2 regions of the Streptomyces sp. NPDC102437 genome follow, and region 2 is predicted to be linked to the other one. Evidence: predicted binding sites of a transcription regulator. Region 2 holds the regulator's gene; the other holds the start of a gene.

Region 1 (3,408 bases), on a different contig from region 2:
GCAGCCGCCCGGCGAGGTCCTCGCCCAGCAGCGGGGTGCAGAGACAGGCGAGGAAGAAGCCGAGGTCGTGCCGTTCGAGCTCGCTGGTGACGGTGTCGGTACTGGTGAGGAGGGCACCGGCACCGTCGATCTGCCCGAAGTCGGCGGCCAGAGCGGCTTCGACGGCACGGGCCGCGGCCTCGTCGGCCCCGGTCGGCCGGGTACGCAGAACCAGCAGCAGATCCAGATCGGAGACACCGGGAACGGCCGTGCCGCGCGGAATGCTGCCGTAGACGTACGCGCTGTGCAGCCGCCTGCCGTCGAACGCCCCGGTGATCCGGGACCGGGCCGCCGCCACCACGGGGGCGAACGCCGCGGGCACCAGGCTCAGCGAACCCTCCCGCCGGATCGTCCCGTCCTCGTTCAGCCCCCGGTCACCGTTGTCGTCGTTCATGGGAGCACTGTGCCCGCACCTGTGCGGCGGGCCGAACGATTTTCGGGCCCGCCGAGGGTCACGGAGCACCCCCTCAGCTCTCCTGCTCCTGTCGTCTGCGTACCAGCTCGGCGATCCAGACCGGAGCGAACGGGGACGTGCAGTTCGGGGGAGTCGGGTAGTCCTTGAGCACTTCCAGGCGCTCGCCGATGCCGATCGCGCGGGCGCGGTACTCGGCGTGCTCGATCCCGATCTGCGCCAGACAGTGGTTCATCGCCCACTGCAGACGGTCCGGGGCGTCCTTCATCTCCGCCTCGACGACATCGAGCAACCCCGCGATGTCGAGACCCTCGGGCTTCTTCGCCACCCGCTCGGTGGTCAGCGCCCAGCCGGCACTCGCGACCACCGGATCCGGGTCGGCGGCCCAGGCCAGTCGCAGCTCCTCGGCGTGCGGGCTCTTCTTCACCGCGTAGTTGACGAGCCAGTCGTGCACCTTGGGGGCGCGCGCCTCGCGCACCATGGCGTCCAGCTCCTCGCGCCCGAACGCCTTCGGGCGGCAGACCAGGATCGCCAGGAGCCTCGCCGCGGTGTCGCCCGTCGCCCAGAGGCCGCCCGCGAGCTCCTGCTGAGTCCCGAGCCGCTTCGCGAGCGCGCGCAGCTTGCCGAGGTTCACCCCGTGATCGTCGCCGCGCTTCTCGTTCACCTTGCGCGCCTTCGGGTCATCGAGCTCGGCGAGCTCGGCCATGACCTGCGGCACCGTCGTCGTCCCGGCCACCTCGGTCTCCTGCCCTTCGCGCGTGAAATTCCAGCGTACGGCCGACACTCGCCCGGCCCAGGCGATCGCTCACAGCGAACACCGCCCCGGGAACAATGGATGGCTCAGGAGCATTGAGTCTGCATAGCTCAACTTGACTGCTGAAGGGGAGATCATGGCTACCGATTCCAATGCGGTCACTCCGCTCGCCCTGCCCGTGCTGCCGCTCGACGACGAGGTCGTGCTGCCCGGGATGGTGGTGCCGCTGGACCTGTCCGACACCGATGTACGTGCTGCCGTGGAGGCCGCGCAGGCCGCGGCCCGTGACGGTGGCGGCAAGCCCGAGGTGCTTCTGGTGCCGAGAATCGACGGTACGTACACCGGTACCGGTGTCATCGGCACCGTCGAGCAGGTCGGACGGCTTTCGGACGGGGATCCGGGCGCGCTCATCCGCGGCCGGGGCCGGGTGCGGATCGGGGCCGGGACCAGTGGGCCGGGCGGGGCACTCTGGGTGGAGGGATCCCGGGTCGACGCGATCGTCCCCGATCCGCTCCCCGGAGCCGCGGCCGAGCTGGTCAAGGAGTACAAGGCGCTCGCCACCAGCTGGCTGAAGAAGCGCGGCGCCTGGCAGGTCGTGGACCGGGTCCAGCAGATCGAGGACATCTCCGCGCTCGCCGACAATTCCGGATACTCGCCCTTCCTCACCACCGCCCAGAAGGTGCAGCTCCTGGAGACCACGGACCCGGTCGCCCGGCTCAAGCTCGCCATCCAGTGGCTCGGCGAACACCTCGCCGAGCAGGACGTCGCCGAGTCCATCGCCAAGGACGTCCAGGAGGGCGTCGACAAGCAGCAGCGTGAATTCCTGCTGCGGCGCCAGCTCGAAGCCGTCCGCAAGGAGCTCTCCGATCTCAACGGTGGGACTGGTTCCGGCGCAGACGAGTCCGACGACTACCGGGCCCGCGTCGAGGCCGCCGACCTTCCTGAGCATGTCCGCGAGGCCGCGCTCAAGGAGGTCGACAAGCTGGAGCGCTCCTCCGACCAGAGCCCGGAGGGCTCCTGGATCAGGACCTGGCTCGACACCGTCCTCGAACTGCCGTGGAACGAACGGACCGAGGACGCGTACGACATCCGGGGCGCGCAGCAGGTGCTCGACGCCGAGCACGCGGGGCTCCAGGACGTGAAGGAGCGCATCACCGAGTACCTGGCCGTCCGCAAGCGGCGCTCCGACCGGGGGCTCGGCGTGGTCGGCGGGCGACGCGGCGGTGCCGTGCTGGCGCTGGTGGGGCCTCCGGGCGTGGGCAAGACCTCGCTCGGTGAGTCCGTCGCGCACGCCATGGGCCGCAAGTTCGTCCGCGTCGCCCTCGGCGGTGTGCGCGATGAGGCGGAGATCCGGGGCCACCGGCGTACGTACGTGGGCGCCCTGCCGGGACGCGTCGTGCGGGCCATCAAGGAGGCCGGCTCGATGAACCCGGTCGTCCTGCTCGACGAGATCGACAAGGTGGGATCCGACTTCCGGGGCGACCCGGCCGCCGCCCTCCTCGAAGTCCTCGACCCGGCGCAGAACCACACCTTCCGCGACCACTACCTGGAGGTCGAACTCGACCTCAGCGACGTCGTCTTCCTGGCCACGGCCAATGTGCTCGAAGCCATCCCCGAGGCCCTGCTCGACCGCATGGAGCTGGTCAGGCTCGACGGCTACACCGAGGACGAGAAGGTCGTCATCGCCCGGGACCACCTGCTCCCGCGCCAGCTGGAGCGGGCCGGTCTGGAGAAGGACGAGGTGACGCTCGACGAGTCCGCGCTGCGCAAGCTGGCCGGCGAGTACACCCGCGAGGCGGGCGTACGGAACCTGGAACGGGCCGTCGCCCGGCTGCTCCGCAAGGTCGCGGCCCAGCACGAACTGGGCGACCGGGAGCTGCCGTTCACGGTCACCGAGGCGGATCTGCGCGCTCTGATCGGGCGGCCGCACCATGTGCCCGAGTCCGCCCAGGACCCGGCCGAGCGCCGTACCTCGGTGCCCGGCGTGGCCACCGGACTCGCGGTGACCGGCGCGGGCGGCGACGTGCTGTTCGTGGAGGCGTCGCTGGCCGACCCGGAGACCGGGGCGTCCGGACTGACCCTCACCGGCCAGCTCGGCGACGTCATGAAGGAGTCCGCGCAGATCGCGCTGAGCTTCCTGCGGTCGCACGGCGCGGAGCTGGAGCTGCCGGTCGCGGACCTGAAGGACCGCGGCGTGCACATC
Region 2 (3,408 bases):
GCAGTTCGGCAAGGAGGGCGAGCCCTTCGACCCGACGATCCACGAAGCCCTGATGCACTCGTACGCGCCGGATGTCACGGAGACGACCTGCGTGGCGATCCTGCAGCCGGGGTATCGGATCGGCGAGCGCACCATCCGCCCCGCGCGGGTGGCGGTGGCCGAACCCCAGCCGGGTGCGACACCGGCCGCAACGAAGGAAGAGAAGGCAACCGACGAGGAGAGCGGTGGCACCGAGGAGGTCTGACATTCCGTCCGACCACCTCGCGGCCCACCGCCCGGCCATGCGACCGGCCAGCAGGCCGGTCGCATGGCCGATCGTCCGGAAGGAGGGACGTCGATGAGCACGAAGGACTTCGTCGAGAAGGACTACTACAAGGTCCTCGGCGTCCCCAAGGACGCCACCGACGCCGAGATCAAGAAGGCGTACCGGAAGCTCGCCCGCGAGTTCCACCCGGACGCCAACAAGGGCGACGACAGGGCCGAGGAGCGCTTCAAGGAGATCTCCGAGGCGAACGACGTCCTCGGTGACAGCAAGAAGCGCAAGGAGTACGACGAGGCACGCGCCCTCTTCGGCAACGGCGGCTTCCGGGCCGGACCCGGCGGCGCGGGAGGCAACTTCAACTTCGACCTCGGCGACCTCTTCGGAGGGGCCCAGGGCGGGGGCCAGGGCGGCGCGGCCGGCGGTTTCGGCGGCGGCGGTCTGGGCGATGTCTTCGGCGGCCTGTTCAACCGGGGCGGTACGGGGACACGGGTGCAGCCGCGTCGCGGCCAGGACATCGAGTCCGAGGTGACGCTCAGCTTCACCGAGGCCGTCGAGGGGGCCACGGTCCCGCTGCGGATGTCCAGCCAGGCGCCCTGCAAGGCGTGTTCCGGCACCGGCGACAAGAACGGCACCCCCAGGGTCTGCCAGACCTGCCTCGGCACCGGCCAGGTCTCGCGCGGCACCGGCGGCGGCTTCTCGCTCACCGATCCCTGCGTGGACTGCAAGGGCCGGGGCCTCATCGCCCAGGACCCGTGCGATGTCTGCAAGGGCAGCGGGCGGGCGAAGTCCTCCAAGACCATGCAGGTCAGGATTCCGGCGGGCGTCTCGGACAACCAGCGGATCCGGCTGCGCGGCAAGGGCGGGCCCGGCGAACGCGGCGGACCGGCCGGTGACCTGTACGTCGTGGTCCACGTCGACGCCCACCCGGTCTTCGGCCGCAGGGGCGACAACCTCACGGTCACCGTGCCCGTCGACTTCACGGAGGCGGCGCTCGGCGGCGACGTGAAGGTACCCACGCTCGGCGGCCCGGCGGTCACGCTGAAGCTGCCCCCGGGTACTCCCAACGGGCGCACGATGCGCGCCCGCGGCAAGGGCGCCGTACGCAAGGACGGCACCCGGGGCGACCTGCTGGTCACCGTCGAGGTGAAGGTGCCGGGCGACCTCAGCAACGAGGCCAGGGACGCCCTGGAGGCCTACCGGAAGGCGACCGCGGGCCAGGACCCGCGGGCGGAGCTGTTCCAGGCAGCGAAGGGAGCTTGAGGTGGACGGCCGACGACGCAATCCGTACGAACTGACCGATGAATCCCCGGTGTACGTGATCTCGATCGCGGCCCAGCTCTCGGGCCTGCACCCGCAGACACTGCGCCAGTACGACCGTCTCGGCCTCGTCTCGCCCGACCGCACGGCCGGGCGCGGCAGGCGCTACTCGGCCCGCGACATCGAGCTGTTGCGCACCGTGCAGCAGCTGTCGCAGGACGAGGGCATCAACCTCGCCGGTATCAAGCGCATCATCGAGCTGGAGAACCAGGTCGCCGCGCTCCAGCAGCGCGTCGCCGAGCTCTCGGCGGCGGTGGACGGCGCGGCACAGGCGATGCAGCAGCGCGAGGCCCAGGTGCACGCCTCGTACCGGCGCGATCTGGTGCCGTATCAAGACGTCCAGCAGACCAGTGCGCTGGTGGTCTGGCGGCCGAAACGGCCGAAGGACTGAACTCGGGCCCCAAGGGCCGGGGAGGCGGCTTACGGGCCGGTTCCCCGGCCCTTTGCCGTACGCCGCCGCGAACCGGTGAAGCCGCTCGCGGGGCGGGGCATCAGCGCTGTTCCTCCTCCAGCATCCCCGACCGCGCTATCAGATAGCCGAGCTGGGCACGGCTGCTGCTGCCGAGCGCGGCGGCGAGCTTGGCGACGTGGGCCCGGCAGGTGCGGACATTCATGCCGAGGCGGCGGGCGATGGAGTCGTCCACATGGCCCTCCACGAGGAGCTGGGCGATGGAGCGCTGCACCCCGCTGATGCCCAGGGAGGTCGGTTCGTACTTGACCTCCTCCCGCAGCGGAGCCGCTCTGGTCCAGAGCTGCTCGAACACGTTGGCCAGGTACTCGACCAGCCCGGGATGACGGAGTTCCAGGGCCACCTGATCGTCGTCGCTGGCCGGGATGAAGGCGACGGTCCGGTCGAACACGATCAGGCGGCCGATGAGCTCTTCGAGGGTGCGTATCTCCATGTTGTCGTCGGCCATGCGTTCCGCGTACGCCAGCGTGCTGGGGCTGTGGCGCGCGGTGTGCTGGTAGAGGGTGCGGATGCCGACGCCGCGGTGGACCACGGACAGGCCGCGCTCCAGCGACTTGCTGAGATCATCCTCGCTCCGGCCGCCGCCGGGCTGGACGGTGAGCACTTCGGTGCGGCACTCTGCGGTGGCGAGATCGAGTGCCGCGTTGATCCGGTTCATGCCCTCCAGCACGGTGATGGCGTGGGTGCTGGGCGGCCCCAGGGTGCTGATGTCCATGAACGGCTCGAACGACTCCGTCAGTTCGACCGAGTGCCGGCGCCGTTCCAGGATCTCGCGCTCGATGGGATGCAGATGTTGTGCGAGAGCGGTGGACGGTGGAACGGGCCGGAGCCAGGCCGGGTCGTCCGGATCGGGATGCAGCAGCGCGAACTCCATCAGGCAGGGCGCCGGTTCCACTTCGGCGCGGGCGATGCGTCCCAGCCGCAAAGCACTGGCGTAAAGCCGTGCTCCCGCGTCGCACAGTTCGGTGATCCCATGAGAATGTGTCGGCTTTGTGTTGCTTGTGGTCATATCGTCACCCCCCAGGTTCCTGAACATGCAAGAACATGATGCATCTACGCGGTGGTGCTTGCGTGCCCAGGTGAGACATCGTCTTAGGTGCGGGGGAGAAGAATCCACAAGTGAGGACGAAGCCGACTATGTATAAGCGAATGCATCGCTCGGCGCTTGCCGTCTCGTTCGTCGCGGCCCTGGGGGTCGGGCTGGTGGGCGGCAGCGACATTGGCTGGAGCGAGGACAGCGTTGCCGGTGGCGACATCGGGTGGGCCGTCCAGGCGGCAGCCGACGGTGACATCGGCTGGGTCGCGCCTGCCAACTCGTCCGACATCGGCTGGGTCTCGCCCGCCGACATCGGCTGGGTCT

What was found. The regulator HspR, encoded in region 2, represses chaperone genes until heat shock. The targets are predictions, from matches to a motif close to TTGAGNNNNNNNNNCTCAA.
Region 1: the regulator HspR is predicted to act here: its motif matches at 1,301-1,319, upstream of lon (endopeptidase La).

What each region holds. Positions count from the first base shown of each region.
Region 1 covers NZ_JBIWKI010000010.1:260,581-263,988, forward strand. The annotation lists gene ACIRJP_RS15865 (nucleotidyltransferase) at 1-433, opposite strand, end outside; gene ACIRJP_RS15870 (DNA alkylation repair protein) at 507-1,157, opposite strand; gene lon (endopeptidase La) at 1,342-3,408, shown strand, end outside.
Region 2 covers NZ_JBIWKI010000005.1:14,322-17,729, reverse strand. The annotation lists gene grpE (nucleotide exchange factor GrpE) at 1-244, shown strand, start outside; gene dnaJ (molecular chaperone DnaJ) at 338-1,522, shown strand; gene ACIRJP_RS08240 (heat shock protein transcriptional repressor HspR) at 1,524-1,970, shown strand; gene ACIRJP_RS08235 (helix-turn-helix transcriptional regulator) at 2,071-3,057, opposite strand; gene ACIRJP_RS08230 (hypothetical protein) at 3,186-3,408, shown strand, end outside.